DNA from 2 places in the Isoptericola dokdonensis DS-3 genome. Region 2 is predicted to be linked to the other one. Evidence: predicted binding sites of a transcription regulator. Region 2 holds the regulator's gene; the other holds the start of a gene.
The links. The regulator HspR, encoded in region 2, represses chaperone genes until heat shock. The targets are predictions, from matches to a motif close to AAGTTGAGTCNNNNNGACTCAACTT.
Positions count from the first base shown of each region.

Region 1 (8,626 bases), 840 kb from region 2:
AGCGGCGACCCGCGCGTCGTCGGTGTCGACGGGCTCCACGTCGTCGGGCCGCAGGCCGGGGTGGACGAGAGCGACGAGCCCCGCGACGTCGTCGGTCCAGCCGGAGGCGAGGACGACGCCGTCGTCGGCGAGGATCGTGAACGGGCCGTCGGCGGTGGCGAGGGTCGTGGTGGCGGTCATGGGGTCCTCCTCGGGGTGGTGGCGACGCGGGCGCCGACGGCGGCGCGCCACAGGTGTCGGGCCGCGTACGAGCGCCAGGGCGCCCACGCGGTGGCGCGCTCGGCGAGCGCGCGGGGGTGGTCGGGCAGGCCGAGCGCGCGGGCGCCGGCGCGGAGCGCGACGTCGCCGGTGAGCCAGACGTCGGGGTCGCCGAGGACGCGCAGCGCCACGTATCCCGAGGTCCACGGGCCGATGCCGGCCAGCGCCTCGAGGTCGGCCCGCAGGGCGGCGGTGTCCGCGCCGACGTCCACCGCGAGGTCGCCGTCGGCCAGCACCCGCGCGGCCCGGGTCACCGTGTCCTTCTGCCGGGCGGGCAGCGCGAGGTGCCCCGCCCCGTCGTCGGCCACCTGCGCGGCGGTCGGGAAGAGCCGGGTCAGCCCGGGCAGGCCGGAGTCGTAGGGCGTGCCCGTCGCGGCGGCCAGGCGTGACAGGTGCGTGCGCGCGGCCGCCACGGAGATCTGCTGCCCGACGACGGCGCGCACGACGAGCTCGTGGGGGTCGGTCGTGCCGGGCACCCGCAGGCCGGGCGCGGCGGCGACGGCGGCCGTGAGGGCCGGGTCGTCGGCGAGCGCGGTGTCGACGGCGACGGGGTCGGCGTCGAGGTCGAGGAGGCGACGCACCCGCGCGACGGCGGTGGCGACGTCCGCCAGCGCCGCGAGCTCGAGGTGCAGGGCCACCCGCCCCGGCCCGGCGCCGGTGACCTCGACCGCGCCGGGACCGTGCGACAGCGCCATCGTGCGGGCGTAGCGGGGGACTGCCGGGTCGGCCTGCTCGACGCCGTCGACGGCCCGGGCCGCCAGGTAGGCGACGACGTCCGCCAGGTCGAAGGGTTCGCGCACCGGCAGGACGAGGTCGAGCCGGACGCGCCCCGGTGCACCGGCAGCCGGGGAGTCCACGGCACCAGCGCCGTCCCCGCCGGTGCCGGTGCGGACGGTCGGGGTCCGTCGCCGGGCGCGCAGCTCGGTGGGCGTCGTGGCGAAGACCTCGCGGACCGTGTCGTTGAGCTGGCGGATGCTGCCGAAGCCGGCGGCGAACGCGACGTCGGCCACCGGCAGGTCGGTGCTGGTGAGCAGGGTCCGCGCGGTCTGGGCGCGCTGGGCCCGGGCGAGGGCGAGGGGCCCGGCCCCGAGCTCGGCGACGAGCACCCGGTGCAGGTGGCGTGGCGTGTAGCCCAGGTGCGCGGCGAGCCCCGTGACGCCCTCCCGGTCCACCACGCCGTCGGCGACGAGCCGCATCGCGCGCCCGGCGAGGTCGCGGCGCAGGTCCCACGCGGGGGTCCCGGGGGCGGCGTCCGGCAGGCAGCGCTTGCAGGCCCGGTACCCGGCGTCGTGCGCGGCGGCGCTCGTCAGGTAGAAGGTGACGTTCTGGGGCAGGGGAGTGCGGGCCGGGCAGGACGGGCGGCAGTAGATCCCGGTGCTGCGCACGGCGGTGAAGAACTGCCCGTCGAACCGGACGTCGCGCGCCGTGATGACGCGGTAGCGCTCGTCGAAGAGGGCGGGCGTGGTGCTCATGCCGTCCATCGTCGCCCGCGCACCCCATCCCGGGCTAGCGGGAATCGGACACGACGGTGGTTGCCGTCAGCCCTCGACGCCCGTGCTGTCGTGCGGTTGACCGACAGGCTTCGACTCCGGCGACCCGCGCTCGCGCAGATACACCGAGAGCACCACCATGGCCAGCACGGCGAGCATCTCCGACTGCCAGTTCTGCAGGGTGCGGTCCCAGAAGTCCGGCAGCAGGACGTACTCGGTCCAGGTCACCGGGTCCTGGAGCCCGCGGAGCTGTTCCTCGCTGTACGCGACCGCACCGGTGAAGACCTGGGCGAGCCAGGAGCCGACGAAGACCGCGCCCATCGTGAGCGTCAGCGACCTGGAGAAGACGGCGAGCCGCCACCCGCCGGCGCGCGCCCACGCCGGCGAGTCGGCGCGGGCGTGCGAGCCCACCTGCTGCTCCGCGTCGGACTCGCGCCCCGCCGCTCCGACCGGCTTCGACTCGGGGGAGCCTCTCTGGACGAACCAGACCGTGAGGGTGATGAACAGCAGGAACTGCAGGAACTCGGACTGCCAGTTCTCGGTGACGTCCACCCAGAACGCCGAGGAGGTGAGGTAGTCGCCCAGTCGGAGCGGATCGAGACCGGCCGCGACCTGCTCCCGGTCGTGGCGGGCGTGCCCGGCCCAGGCGTGGCCGGCCAGGGTGAGCAGGAACAGGGCCAGGAAGGACAGGCCGAGCGAGCTCTCGCGCAGCAGGCGCGCGCCGGTCCGCCCGCTCATCGCTGCAGCCCGGCGACGAGCGCGGCGGCCAGCAGCCCGAGCGCCACCAGGACGAGCGTGGTGACGAACAACACCCGGGGCCCCTTCACGGCTCGACCACGCAGTCGTAGGGGCGCTCGCCCCTCGGGTCGCAGCCCACCGCGGTGACGACCCAGCTCGTGCCGTCCACGGCGAGGAAGACCGTGTCTGTCTCGGTGACGACCTGCGCCTGCCCGCCGGCCCGTCGCACCTCCAGCACGGTGGCGTCGGCGGCCCTGCTGACGAGGACGCTCCCCGGGCCCTCCGGCGCGAGCAGCGCCTGCGGGCAGGCGCGCCCGTCGGGGTCGGTGCCGACGACCTCCGACCGGGAGTCCGGGGCGAGGGCCGCGCACGCGGCCTCGCCGTCCGTCGTGGCGACGGCCGTGTAGAAACGGGTCACGACACCGGCGACGTCCGCGTCCTCGCCGGCGCCGCACCCGGCGAGTCCCGCCGTGGCGAGCAGCACGAGCGCTGCAGAGGACCTGCGGCGCGTTCGACGAGGCTGCACCATCACCATGCTGCTCGCCCCGGGCGAGCGCGCAACCGGGGCTCGGGATGCCAAGACGGATGCCCAGGCGTACAACCGGAGCATGGCCTCGACGAAGAGCAGCGCACCGCTGCGCACCATCACGACCGACGTCCCGGCACGCCTCGACCGTCTGCCGTGGTCCCGGTGGCACTGGATGATCGTCGTCGGACTGGGCACCGTGTGGATCCTCGACGGCCTGGAGGTCACGATCGTCGGCAACCTCTCCGACGCCATCAAGGGGCCGGACGGACTGGGGCTGACGAGCGCGGACATCGGGCTGGCAGGTGCCGTCTACGTCACCGGCTCGTGCTTCGGGGCGCTGCTGTTCGGGCAGCTGACCGACAGGTTCGGGCGCAAGAAGCTGTTCATCCTCACCCTCGCCGTATATCTGGTGGGCACGGTGCTCACGGCGTTCTCCATGAACCCCCTGTACTACTACGCGATGCGGTTCCTCACCGGCATGGGGCTCGGCGGGGAGTACGCGGCGGTCAACTCCGCCATCGACGAGCTGATCCCGGCGAAGTACCGCGGGCGCATCGACATCCTCATCAACGGGTCGTACTGGCTGGGTGCGGCCGGGGGAGCCCTGCTGACCATCCCGCTGCTCAACCCCGAGCTGGTACCCGCGTGGCTGGGCTGGCGGCTCTGCTTCGCGCTGGGCGCCGTGCTCGGCCTGTGCATCCTGTTCGTGCGCCGCAACGTGCCGGAGAGCCCTCGCTGGCTGTTCATCCACGGCCGCGAGGACGAGAGCGAGCGGATCGTCACGGACATCGAGGAGCGCGTGGTCGACCAGCACGGCGGCGACCTCGCCGAGCCCGACGCCGACATCACCGTCAAGCAGCGCCGCACGATCAGCCTCGCCCGGGTCGCCCGCACGGTGTTCCGCGACTACCCGCGCCGCACGGTGCTGTGCCTGGCGATGTTCATCGGACAGGCGTTCCTCTACAACGCGTTCTTCTTCACGTTCGGCGACACCCTCCAGACGTTCCTCGGGGTCGACCAGACGGGCGTCTACATCGCACTGTTCGCGGTGAGCAACTTCCTCGGGGCCCTCGCTCTCGGACCGCTGTTCGACAGCGTCGGGCGGGTGCGCATGATCTCGGCCACGTACATCGTGTCCGGGGTGCTGCTGGCCGTGGCGGGCCTGGTCCTCGGCGACCTGACGGCGTGGACCCTGACGTTCTTCGGCATGGTCGTCTTCTTCGTCGCGTCCGCCGGCGCGAGCTCGGCCTACCTCACGGCGAGCGAGATCTTCCCCATGGAGACCCGGGCGCTGTGCATCGCGTTCTTCTACGCGATCGGGACGGCCGTCGGCGGTATCTCGGGCCCGCTGCTGTTCGGGCGGCTCATCGAGTCGGCGAGCAGCTCCGGGGACATCACCGGCATCGCCGTGGGCTACTACATCGGCGCCGCGCTCATGATCGGTGGGGGAGTGGTCGCGATGTTCCTCGGCGTCGGGGCCGAGCGGAGGTCCTTGGAGGACGTCGCCGAGCCGCTGTCGGCCCAGGACGCCCGCGAGGGCTGAACCGGCTCAGACGCTCGCGTCGACCCACTCGACGACGGCCTGCAGGAACTCCTCGCGCGCGGGCGAGCGCGACAGCGACAGGTCGTGGGCGCCGCCGGCGATCGTCATGAGGTTGACGTCGTCGCCGAGCCGTGGCGCGATCGCGCGCATGTGCGCGACGTCGAGCACGGTGTCCGACGTGAGGTGCTCGGAGGCGGTGGTGCGGTCCGAGGTGAGCACCAGCACGGGGATCTCGAGGTCCAGGCCCCGCGCGAGGCGCCGCTGGGCGCGGCGCACCGACCGGAACCACGCCACCCGCACGGGGAAGGGGGCGTGCGGCTTCCACGCCGGGTCGAACGACCACTCCCCGCCGTGGTCGAGGTGCAGGGCGCGGGCGTAGTCGTCGCCCAGGTGCGAGACGACGGCGCGCGGTGCGACCGGGGCGAGCACCTCGGCCAGGGCCGCGGCCGCCCAGCGCAGCGGGAGCCCGGCGTGGTGCTGGAACCAGGGGCTGTTGAGCACGAGCGCGTCCGCCCGCCCGGCGCGCGCCGCCGCCCACAACGGGGCGATCAGCCCGCCGGTCGAGTGCCCGAGCACGACGAGCCGGTCGTGCCCCGCCCCACGGATCTCGGCGGCGGCGGCGTCGAGGTCCTGCGCGTACACCGCGACGTCCGGCACCAGGTTCGGGTCACCGCCCGCCGCGACGTGGCTGTCCCAGGACCGCCCGTGCCCGCGCAGGTCGACGGCGTAGAAGGCGTGCCCGGCGGCGGCGAACGCGCGGGCGACGTGCGGGTGGAAGAAGTAGTCCGCGAACCCGTGCACCGCGAGCACCGCGACACGGGCAGGAGCGCCGCCGGGTGCGACGGAAGGCGTGTGCCGCACGAGCGTCGCCTCGGCGCCGCCGGGCAGGGGGAGGGCCCGGGCCTCGAAGCCCGGGCCGAGCAGGTCGTCGTGCCAGCCGTCCGCCGGCCCGGGGGACGGCGGGACGGCGTGGCGGCGGGCGGTGTCGTCGCGTGCGGAGGTCACGGGGCGGCCGTCAGCGCGGGTTGGTGTCGTACGGGTCGACCGGCGGCTGGCCCGGCTGGACGCTGGGCGGGTTCTGGCCGGGGGCGGGCGGCGTCTGCCCCGGCTGCGACCCGTGGCCGGGCGCCTGCTGGCCGGGCAGGGACCCGAAGACGTCGCCCTGCGGCGCCGCGGCAGGCTCCGGTCGACGGTTGTTGCGCACGATCAGGGTGACCACGAGGCCGATCACCGCGAGCCCGGCGACCAGGCCCACGATCCACCAGGGGAAGCCGGCGTCGTCCGTCGCCGCGACGTCCTGCGCGTCGGTGCTGCCGGTGTCCGTGCCGGCCCCGGAGCCCTCGGAGGCCTCCGTGCCCGGCTCCGTACCGCCGCCGGCGGCGCCCCCGCCCGCGACGGCCGAGCCGCGGGCCGACATCTCGGTGGTCTCGCCGAAGGCCGGGTTCCAGGTGACGGTGGTGCCGTCGACGGTGCCGTTGGTCTCGGTCACGTCGCCCGGGAAGGTCACGGCGATCGTCACGAGGAAGGTGTCGAGGATCTCCTGCGGCATCTCCTGGGACCCCTCCATGCCCTCCGCGCCCTCGCTGAGGTCCATGACGCCCGAGACGACGTACTCGTCACCCTCGCGGGCGATCGACAGCTCCTCGTCGGCCCCGGAGAACTCCTCGATCGGCTGGTCCTCGAACGTGAAGGTGGTGCCGGTGTACTCGTCGTCGGCGTACGGCTCCTGGGACGCGCCGTCGGGCAGCTCGGCGCCCATCTCGCCACCGGCCTGGTCCCACAGCTCGCCGGCGTCCATGCCCATCGACTCGGCGACCTCGTTGGAGATGGCCATGACGATCGTCCCGGAGACGGAGTCGTCCTCCGTGAGGGTCATGTTCATCTCGATCTTCATGCAGCCGGCCAGGACGAGCAGTCCGGTGACGGCGAGCAGGGCGGCGAGGGCGCGGCGGGTGCGCTGGCGAGCGGCTCCGGCGGCGGTGGTGAGGTGGGTCACCCCTCCAGCATCCCGCACCGTGCCCCGTCCGTCATCCCCGCCCCGGGTCCCGGACGCCCGGCGAGCGGGGAGGTGCGGGACGAAAGTTGAGTGGAATAGACTCAACTTTGCACCCGTTGGCATCCGTAGACCACGACGACGGACACCGGAGGATCCATGGACACGAAGTTCACGACGATGTCGCAGCAGGCCATCGGCGACGCGGTCGCCACCGCGTCGGCCGCCGGCAACCCCCAGCTCGAACCCGCCCACCTGCTCGGTGCGCTGCTCGCCCAGACGGGCGGCGTCGCCGTCGGGCTGCTCGAGGCCGTCGGCGCGGACCCGCAGCAGGTCGGCCGTGCGACCCGCGCCGCGCTCGTCGCCCTGCCGACCGCGAGCGGCGGCAGCGTCGCCCAGCCGTCGCCGTCGCGCGCGCTCCAGACCGTGCTCACCTCCGCCGGGCAGGAGGCCCAGGCGCTCGGCGACGAGTACGTCTCCACCGAGCACCTGCTCATCGCCGTGGCCGCGGGCTCGTCGTCCGCCGCGCAGGCCCTCACCTCCGCCGGGGCGACCGCCGACGCGCTGCGCGCCGCGCTCCCCGCCGTGCGCGGCTCCGCCCGCGTCACCAGCCCGAACCCTGAGGGCACGTACAAGGCGCTCGAGCAGTACGGCAGCGACCTCACCCAGCGGGCCCGCGACGGCCGCCTCGACCCCGTCATCGGCCGCGACGCCGAGATCCGCCGCGTCGTGCAGGTGCTGAGCCGCCGGACCAAGAACAACCCCGTGCTCATCGGCGAGCCCGGCGTCGGCAAGACCGCCGTCGTCGAGGGCCTCGCGCAGCGCATCGTCGCCGGGGACGTCCCGACCTCCCTGCAGGGCAAGCGCCTCATCGCGCTCGACCTCGTCGGCATGGTCGCGGGCGCCAAGTACCGCGGCGAGTTCGAGGAACGCCTCAAGGCCGTCCTGGAGGAGATCACCGCCTCCGACGGCGAGGTCATCACGTTCATCGACGAGCTGCACACCGTCGTCGGCGCGGGCGCCGGCGGCGACGGCGCCATGGACGCGGGCAACATGCTCAAGCCGATGCTGGCCCGCGGCGAGCTCCGCATGGTCGGCGCCACCACGCTCGACGAGTACCGCGAGCACATCGAGAAGGACCCCGCCCTGGAGCGGCGCTTCCAGCAGGTCTTCGTCGGCGAGCCGTCCGTCGAGGACACCGTCGCGATCCTGCGCGGCCTCAAGGAGCGGTACGAGGCGCACCACAAGGTGACCATCGCCGACTCCGCGCTCGTGGCCGCCGCCGCCCTCTCCGACCGGTACATCCCCGGGCGCCAGCTCCCCGACAAGGCCATCGACCTCGTCGACGAGGCCGCGTCGCGCCTGCGCATGGAGATGGACTCCTCGCCCGTCGAGATCGACGAGCTCCAGCGCGTCGTCACGCGCCTGGAGATGGAGGAGGTCGTCCTCAAGGACACCCAGAACTCGGGGGACGCCGCCGCCGCCGACCGGCTGGAGAGGCTCCGCGCCGACCTCGCCGACCGGCGCGAGGAGCTCGCCGCGCTCACCGCCCGCTGGGAGTCCGAGAAGGCGGGCCACAACCGGGTCGGCGACCTGCGCGCCCGCATCGACGAGCTGCGCACCGAGTCCGACCGGCTCCAGCGCGAGGGCGACCTCGAGGCCGCCGCCCGCCTGCTCTACGGGGAGATCCCGCAGGTCGAGCGCGAGCTCGCCGAGGCCGAGCAGGCCGAGGCCTCCCTCGAGGAGGCCGAGGTCGTCGCCGACGAGACGCCCATGATCGCCGACAAGGTCGGCGCGGACGAGGTCGCCGAGGTCGTCGCGGCCTGGACCGGCATCCCCGCGGGTCGTCTGCTCCAGGGCGAGAGCGAGAAGCTCCTCGGCATGGAGGACGTGCTCGGCCAGCGGCTCATCGGGCAGCAGTCCGCCGTGCGCGCGGTGTCCGACGCCGTCCGGCGCGCCCGCGCCGGCGTCGCCGACCCCGACCGTCCCACCGGGTCGTTCCTGTTCCTCGGCCCCACCGGCGTCGGCAAGACCGAGCTCGCCAAGGCGCTCGCGGACTTCCTGTTCGACGACGA
Region 1 covers NZ_CP014209.1:2,231,635-2,240,260, reverse strand. Annotated here, with positions in the region: gene I598_RS10415 (methylated-DNA--[protein]-cysteine S-methyltransferase) at 1-180, opposite strand, end outside; gene I598_RS10410 (AlkA N-terminal domain-containing protein) at 177-1,730, opposite strand; gene I598_RS10405 (DUF6766 family protein) at 1,797-2,486, opposite strand; gene I598_RS10400 (hypothetical protein) at 2,572-3,012, opposite strand; gene I598_RS10395 (MFS transporter) at 3,095-4,558, shown strand; gene I598_RS10390 (alpha/beta hydrolase) at 4,565-5,563, opposite strand; gene I598_RS10385 (LppM family (lipo)protein) at 5,574-6,554, opposite strand; gene clpB (ATP-dependent chaperone ClpB) at 6,711-8,626, shown strand, end outside.
Region 1: the regulator HspR is predicted to act here: its motif matches at 6,638-6,662, upstream of clpB (ATP-dependent chaperone ClpB).

Region 2 (8,626 bases):
GCCCCGGTGGACGCGGCGACCGTCACCGCGGACATCCCCGCCGTGCCCGTCGCGACCACCGCCGTGGTCGCGACCGACGTCGCGGTCGAGGCGGTGGCGGCGGTCGCCGCCGTGGTCGCCGCCGTCGCCGCGGCGGTGCCGCTCGCGGCGGCGGAGCCGGCCGCACCGGCGACTCCGGCGCCGGCCGCACCTGCTCCGGCACCTGCGCCCGCACCTGCAGCACCCGCGGCGCCTGCGGCACCCGTTCCTGCGGCACCCGCCCCCGCTCCGGCCGTCGCGGCCGACCCGGTCGCGAGCCCGGCGCCGCCCGACGCCACGCCCGAGCCGACGGACGCACCCGCGCCCGCGACGCCGGCTCCCGTGCCACCGGCACCGGCCGCCGCGACGCCGGCCAGCCCGGCACCCGTCACCGCACCGAGTGGGAGCGCACCCATCAGGGCGAGCCCGGCAACGCCCAGCACGAGGGGTGCGATGACCACCCGCATGCCGTGGGCGACGTCGCCCAGCTCGAGGACGAGCATCCGGCAGTCGTCGCAGCCGCCCAGGTGGCCGTCGACCTTGGCGACCTCCCGCTGCGACAGGCTGCCGCGCACGTACCCGCCGAGCATCGGGTTGACCACCCGGCACGAGTCCGCGGGCACCGCCGTGAGGTGCTCCTGCAGGTAGCCGACGCGCAGCCCCTCCCGGGCGCGGTACGCCAGCGCGGACACGCCGTTGGGCGTCAGGCCGAGGATCGGCGCGACGTCGGCCGGCGACAGGCGCTCGACCTCCGTGTACCAGAGGACGGCCTGCCAGCGCTCCGGCAACCGTTCGTAGGCGCGCGCCACGACCGAGCTCTCGAAGCCGGCGAGCGCCGGGTCCTCCGACGATCCGGACGGTCCGAGCGCCAGCTCGAACGTGCCGTCGTCGGCGGTGGGTCGGGTGCGGTGCGCACCGGCGGCGAGGTCCGCGGCGAGACGGCGGACGACGGTGAACAGGTAGGCGCGGAAGTGCGTGTCCGGGCCGCTGCCCTGACGCAGGACGCCGAGCACGCGCTGGAAGGCGTCGGCCACGACGTCGTCCGCGTCGGCCTGGCTGCGCACGTACTGGCGGGCGAGGATCCGGGCCGCGGAGGCGTGGCGCTCGTACAGCGCGCCGTAGGCGTCGAGGCTGCCTCCGCGCACCTCAAGGATCAGCTCGCCGTCACTGGGAGCTGTACCGTCCGATCCCACGAACACGTCGGTCACGTCGGCCCCGCTTCGTCCCACTCTCGGAAAAGCCCGGGCCGCGTCGGGCACGGGTCAGCGTTACTCTACGGGGAGCGCCCCAAGCCGGAACAGGGCGCGGGCGGGTGAAACACCCTTGGCACGTTTTCACCCGCCGAAACCGCGTCATGAACGTGGCAGAGGGAGGTCTCTCCAGCATGACCATGCCGACCGGCGGCGCATGGGCCGTCGACACGCGCGAGCGCTGGCGCACCGCGAGCCTCACCGACGTCTGGCTCCGCCCGGGTGACTGGTACCACCCGGCGGTGGACGCCGTCGTCGAGGCTGTCGCGGACGGCCGCTCCCCCGAGGCGCCCGCGCACCGGCTCGGCGTCGCGCGCTCGTCGGCCGGCATCGGTCTGGACGAGACCCTCGAGGACGTCGCCTGCCTCTACCGCGCCGTCGGAGCGCCCGTCGACGTCGACGTCGTGCGCGGCGCGGCGCTCGGCTGGGTCCAGGGCCGCGAGCGGGAACCCACGCTGTCCGGCGTCCGCGACCCCGCCACCGGGCTGCCGACGGTCGACTACCTCGGCGAGCGTCTGCGGGAGACCTACGGGCGCGCCACCGGTGCTGCGCTGCCCGTGTCCGAGACCCACTGCCTCGTCGTCGTCGACGTCGCCGTCGACGACCTCGACGCCTGGCAGCGCATGGCCCGCGCCGCCTCCGTCGGCCGCACCCTCGACCAGGTGTTCGGCAGCGGGCACCCCATGGCCTCGCTGAGCGACGGCGTCTTCGCCGTCCTGTGCGAGCGTTCGCCCGACGTCGCCCGGCTGTCCCAGTCCGTCCGGCGCATCATCGAGCGCAACGCGCAGATCCTCGGCGTCGCCGGCACCCTGCGCCGCCCGGTGCGGGTCTGGTTGGAGCGGCTACCGTCGTCGCACGCGGCGGCCGTGGACCTGCTCCAGCACCTGCGCCGCTGACTCCACCCGCCGCGCTGCACCACCTCACGCATCCACCTGTCACGCGGGAGGTGCGACGGCGCGGCCACGCCCCGCGCTGCACCACCTCACGCATCAGACCGTGACGCCGGAGGAACGACGGCGCCGGGCGAGCTCCCCGGGACGACGACGGGCCCGGACGGAGGGATCCGTCCGGGCCCGTCGGGGGGTTCCGTCGGCCGCTGTGGGCCGGCGGGGCTCAGGTGCTCTGGAACGTGAGGCAGTCGGCGTGGCCCTCGTCCTGCGGGCCGGCACCGACGCGGATCGCGGACGCCCCGCACTCCAGGTGCTCGTTGTGGACGCAGTCGACGCGCTGGCAGGCGCCGACGTGGGCGACGACCTTGTCGAGCCCACCCTTGGTGCCGAGCGGGATGAAGGTCGCGCAGGCGGCGTCACCGGGGACGCCACCGATGGTGACGGCGCCCGCGTGACAGTCGTGGTCGTGGTTGTAACCGCACCCGTCCATCGAGCACTCGGTGACCTCGGGCATCTCCATCAGGGTCGTCATGTCAGCTCCTCGTCGGCCGTCGCGCCTCGCTCTGATCTCTCGATCATAGGAGCGAATTCGCATTCTGGCCACCAAAGAATTCGACCCGAGTAAAAATAAGGAGAGCCTTGCCGAATGGTGGAAGGAATAGGAAACAGCCGTGTTTCCTAAAGCTCAGCCTCGCGGATGCGGACGCCACAGCACGAGCGCACCGCTCTCCTGGTGCGTCTGCACGTCCACCCGCAGGTCCGTGCGGCGCACACGGCGACCCAGCGGCATCGCGACGACGTCGCCGCCGGAGCCCGCCGTGAACACCCGACCGCTCGCGTGCTCACGCTCCGCGAGCATCCGGGCGAGGTCGTGCAACCGTTGCTCGAGCACGGTCACGTGCTGCTCCAGCTCGAGGATCCGCTTGATGCCCGCCAGGTTGACGCCGTCCTCCTGCGCGAGGCGCTGCACCTCCAGCAGGCGTGCGACGTCGCGGCGCGAGTAGCGGCGGCCGCGCCCGCGGGTGCGCCGCGGCACCACGAGCCCCAGCCGGTCGTACTGCCGCAGCGTCTGCGGGTGCATGCCCGCGAGCTGCGCGGCCTGCGAGACCGTCAGCACGGGTGCGTCGTCGGTGACCATCACGACCTCCTCCCGGCCCGAAGGCTACCGTCGGCGGCACCCACCACCAGGGCGGACGCCGCCGACGCCGGCTACTGCGCGGCGCGGGCAGCCAGTCCGGCGCGCACGTCCTCGCCGTCCGACACGGCGGCGAACTCCTCCAGCGCCTTCTTCGCGACGCGGCTCAGCTTCTGCGGGACCACGACCTGCACCGTGACCAGCAGGTCGCCGGTGTGCTTCGCCGTGGCCAGGCCGCGGCCCTTGAGCCGCAGCACCCGGCCCGACGGCGTCCCACCGGGCACCTTGAGGCGCACCGTCTCGCCCGCGAGGGTGGGCACCTCGACGGTGGTGCCGAGCGCCGCCTCGGCGAACGTCACCGGGAGCGTCATGCGGAGGTTGTCGCCGTCCATCGAGAACACGGGGTGCGGCTCCACCTGGATGCGGATCATCAGGTCGCCCGCCGGGCCCCCGTTCACACCGGGGCGGCCCTTGCCTCGCAGGCGGATCCGCTGCCCGTCGTGCACCCCCGCGGGGATGCGGGCCGTCATGTCCCGGCCGTCGACCGTCAGATCGACCGTCGTGCCCTGCACGGCGGCCCGGAACGACAGCGAGGCCTTGTGCTCGATGTCGGCACCGCGCTGCTGCTGCGGCCCGCCGAACCCGGCCGGGCGCCGTCCGGCACCGCCGCCGAACATCTGCCCGAGGATGTCCTCGAAGCCGCCCGTCTGCTGGTACTGCACGCGCGGTCCCCCGGGTCCGCCGGCACGCCCCGGAGGTGCCCCGCCGCCGAACATGGAGCCGAAGACGTCCTCGAACCCCGCCGGGCCGCCGCCCGGACCACCGGCGAAGCGGGCACCGCCACCCGCCATCGAGCGGATCGCGTCGTACTGCTGCTTCTGCTCGGCGTCCGACAGCACCGAGTACGCCTCGCCGATCTCCTTGAAGCGCGCCTCGGCCTTCGGGTCGCCCTGGTTCTGGTCAGGGTGGAACTGGCGCGCCAGCTTGCGGTACGCCTTCTTGATCTCCGCCTGGTCGGCGTCCTTGGAGACGCCCAGCGCAGCGTAGAAGTCCTTCTCCATCCAGTCCTGACCGGTCACGACGCCTCTTTTCGTCTCCTACTGCGCCCGGCGCGGGCGGCGCCGGGCTCGTGGTCGGTGGTGCGGGGCCCTGTTCGCGAGAGCCGAGCGAGGAACGAGCGAATCATTCGAGCGCACAGGGCCCCGCAGCACCGACATCCTCACTCGGGTCCGACGACCCCGACCCGGGCCGCCCGGACGATCTTGTCGCCGATCCGGTAGCCCGGCTCGACGACGAGGTTCACCGTGGTGGCCTCGGCGTCCGCGTCGGTCGAGTGCATGAGCGCCTCGTGCACCGTCGGGTCGAACTCCTCGCCGACCGTGCCGAACCGCTCCACGCCGAACTTGGCGAGGGACGCGTCCAGCTTCTCCGCGATCGCCGCCATCGGGCCCGACAGCTCGGCGTGGGCCTTGGCCCGCTCGATGTCGTCGAGCACCGGCAGCAGGGCGGCGAGCACGTCCTGGGTGCCCCGCGTCCGCGCGGCCTCCTGGTCGCGCAGCGCCCGGTTGCGGTAGTTCGTGAAGCTCGCCCGCTCCCGCTGGAGGGCGTCGAGGTGCTCCGCGGCCTCGGCCTTGGCGGCCAGCAGCTCGGAGTCCTCGACGGCCTCGACCGACGGCTCGAAGTCGAGCGCGTCCAGCGGGTCGGCGGGCTCGCCCGACGGGCCGTCCGACCCGGTGCCACCCTCGCGGGGGGCACCGGTGGTCGGGTCGACCTTGCGCTTGTCCGTGAAGTGGAAGGGGGAGTCCCCCGAGCCGCCCTCGGGCTGCTCGGGGGTGCCCTGCGACTCGCCGGCCGTCACTTGCGGTCCTTGTCGTCCTCGTCGTCCACGATCTCGGCGTCGACCACGTCCTCGTCCGCGTTCTCCGCGGACGGGGCGTCACCGGTCGCGCCGGCGTCGCCGGCCGCGGCCTGCTGCTCGGCGGAGTAGAGCGCCTCGCCGATCTTCTGCGAGGACTGCCCCAGCTTCTCGTAGGCCGACTTCACGGCGTCCGCGTCGTCGCCCTCGAGGGCCGACTTCACGGCGGCGACGTCCGCCTCGACCTCGGTCACGACGTCGGCGGGGAGCTTGTCACGGTTGTCCGCGACCTGCTTCTCCATCGCGTACGCGAACGACTCGGCCTGGTTGCGGGTCTCGGCCTCCTCGCGGCGCTTCTTGTCCTCCTCCGCGTGCTCCTCGGCCTCCTTCACCATGCGGTCGATGTCCTCCTTGGGGAGGGCGGAACCGCCGGTGATCTTCATCGACTGCTCGGTGCCGGTGCCACGGTCCTTGGCGGACACGTGCACGATGCCGTTCGCGTCGATGTCGAAGGTGACCTCGATCTGCGGGACGCCGCGGGGGGCCGGGGCGATGCCGGTGAGCTCGAACGTGCCCAGCGGCTTGTTGTCCCGGGTGAACTCGCGCTCGCCCTGGAACACCTGGATCGCCACCGACGGCTGGTTGTCCTCCGCCGTCGAGAAGATCTCGCTGCGCTTGGTCGGGATGGCCGTGTTGCGCTCGATGAGCTTGGTCATCACGCCGCCCTTGGTCTCGATGCCGAGGGACAGCGGGGTGACGTCGATGAGCAGCACGTCCTTGCGCTCACCGCCGATGACGCCGGCCTGCAGGGCGGCGCCGACGGCGACGACCTCGTCCGGGTTGACGCCCTTGTTGGGCTCCTTGCCACCGGTGAGCTCGCGCACGACCTCGGAGACGGCCGGCATGCGGGTCGAACCACCGACGAGCACGACGTGGTCGATCTCGGAGACCGACACGCCCGCGTCACGGATGACGGCGTGGAACGGCGCCTTGGTGCGGTCGAGCAGGTCCTGCGTGAGCTGCTGGAACTGCGCGCGGGTCAGCTTCTCGTCCAGGTGGACGGGGCCGTTCTCGCTCATCGAGAGGTACTGCATCGAGATGTTGGTGCTCGTCGCGGACGAGAGCTCCTTCTTCGCCTGCTCGGCGGCCTCACGCAGACGCTGCAGCGCGATCTTGTCCTTCGACAGGTCGACGCCCGCGGAGTTCTTCACCTGCTTGATGAGGTGCTCGACGATCCGGTTGTCCCAGTCGTCGCCGCCGAGGCGGTTGTCGCCGGAGGTGGCACGCACCTGGATCGTGGAGAAGTCGTCCTCGTCCTTGCCGACCTCGAGCAGGGAGACGTCGAACGTGCCGCCACCCAGGTCGAAGACGAGGATGAGCTCGTCCTCCTTGCCCTTGTCGAGGCCGTAGGCGAGCGCGGCCGCGGTCGGCTCGTTGACGATGCGGGTCACGTTGAGGCCGGCGATCTGGCCGGCGTCCTTCGTGGCCTGGCGCTCGGCGTCGTTGAAGTACGCCGGGACGGTGATGACCGCGTCGGTGACGGGCTCGCCCAGGTACTCCTCGGCGTCACGCTTCAGCTTGCCGAGGATGCGGGCGCTGATCTCCTGCGCGGAGTACTTCTTGTCGTCGATCTGGGTCGACCAGTCGGTGCCCATGTGGCGCTTGACCGACGAGATGGTGCGGTCGACGTTGGTGACGGCCTGACGCTTGGCCACCTCACCGACGAGGACCTCACCGGTCTTGGAGAACGCGACCACCGACGGGGTGGTGCGGGCGCCCTCGGCGTTCGCGATGACGGTGGGCTCGCCACCCTCCAGGACGGTGACCACCGAGTTGGTGGTGCCGAGGTCGATGCCGACTGCTCGAGCCATGTTGGCGCTCCTTCGTGATCGGGGTTGAGTCGTCTGCACTCAACCTAGGACGCCGATCCGGAGGTGTCCAGCCGGACGGGCCCAAAGTTGAGTCTGCATGGCTCAACCTCGGACCCGACGCGGCTATTCCCCCAGGCGGAGGCACCGGTTCGCCCTGAGCGATCGCCGGCTCACACGATCTCGACACCGTCGGCCTGCGGCCCCCGGTCGCTCTGGCGCACCTTGAAGCGGACGCGGTCGCCCTCCTCCAGGACCTCGGAACCCCGCACGACCGAGACGTGCACGAACAGGTCGTCACCCCCGGCGTCGGGGGTGATGAAGCCGAAGCCGCGGTCCTCGTCGTAGCGCGAGACGGTGCCCTCGCCGCCGCGCACCGGCCCGCCGGACGCCCCGGGACGGCCCGACCGGCCGCGGTCCGCGCCCCCGCGTGCGCCGCGGTGTCCGCCGACGACCTGCACGTTGCGGGCGTTCGGCCCCTTGTCGCCGGCGACGACGTCGAACGACACGCGGGCGCCCTCGGCGAGCTCGGTCGTGCCCCGGCCGAGCGCCTTGACGTGCACGAAGACGTCCTCGCTGCCCGCGTCGGGGGCGATGAACCCGAAGCCCTTGGCGTCGTCGTACCAGGTCACGGTGCCGTCGGCGCCGTCCGACGCCGGACGGGCGGCCTCCGCCGCGAGCGGCAGCAGGTTGTCCGCCTGCGGCCCCTTCTCGCCGTCGACGACGAGGAACGCCACCCGCTGGCCCTCCACGATCACGCCGCCGGTGACGATGGCGGAGCTGTGCACGAAGATCTCGCGACCGTCCTCGGTCGTGGCGAAGCCGTAGCCCTTGGCCGGCTCGTACCAGGCGACGGTGCCGAGCACGCCCACGGGTGCGCCGGCGGCCAGGTCACCCGTGACCCGGACGCGACGCGCCTGCGGGCCGCGGTCGCCCTCGCCCACCTCGAACTCGACGGACTGCCCCTCGCGGAGCTGCTTGGGACCGTCGTCGCCGACGATCTCGGACGCGTGGACGAACAGGTCGTCGGCCCCGTTCCCGAGGTCGATGAAACCGAACCCTCGGTCGGTGTCGAACCATCGGACTGTTCCCTGCGGCACGGTGAACTCCTTGTCTCGGCAGAGGTTGCTGTCTCCCAGTGTCCCCCGCCGGGGCCGCGCTCGGGCGCGTTCCGGCCGGTTCCGGGCCTGTTCTCGACGTGGCGTGCCGCACGTCGGCGCGGGCCCGGCCGTGGCGCCGTCAGCCGGGCGGCTCGACCGACGGGCGGTCCAGGCCGGAGAGGGCGGCGCTCGCCTCGCGCTGGGCCTGCCGGTCGGCGAGCCGCTCGGCGGACTCCGCGGCCCGCCCGTACAGGCGCGCCGCGTCGTCCGGGTCACCGGTCGCGGCCCGGACCCGGCCGAGGGCGATCAGCGCGTACGGCAGGATCCAGCCCGCCTCGCCCTCGGCCCCGGTCACGGCCTCCTCGGCGAGCGTGCGGGCGACGTCGACCTCGCCGAGGAGCAGGTGCAGCTCGGCGAGGTTGGCGCGCTCGAACGCCGCGGACACCGGGTCGCCCGATCCGGCCACCAGGTCGAGGGCCCGGCGCCCGATCCGCACGGCCTCGGTGAGCC
Region 2 covers NZ_CP014209.1:3,075,504-3,084,129, reverse strand. Annotated here, with positions in the region: gene I598_RS14110 (sigma-70 family RNA polymerase sigma factor) at 1-1,226, opposite strand, end outside; gene I598_RS14105 (hypothetical protein) at 1,403-2,164, shown strand; gene I598_RS14100 (DUF1540 domain-containing protein) at 2,382-2,690, opposite strand; gene I598_RS14095 (heat shock protein transcriptional repressor HspR) at 2,844-3,296, opposite strand; gene I598_RS14090 (DnaJ C-terminal domain-containing protein) at 3,368-4,372, opposite strand; gene grpE (nucleotide exchange factor GrpE) at 4,513-5,151, opposite strand; gene dnaK (molecular chaperone DnaK) at 5,148-7,019, opposite strand; gene I598_RS18335 (cold-shock protein) at 7,190-8,116, opposite strand; gene I598_RS14070 (ATP-binding protein) at 8,256-8,626, opposite strand, start outside.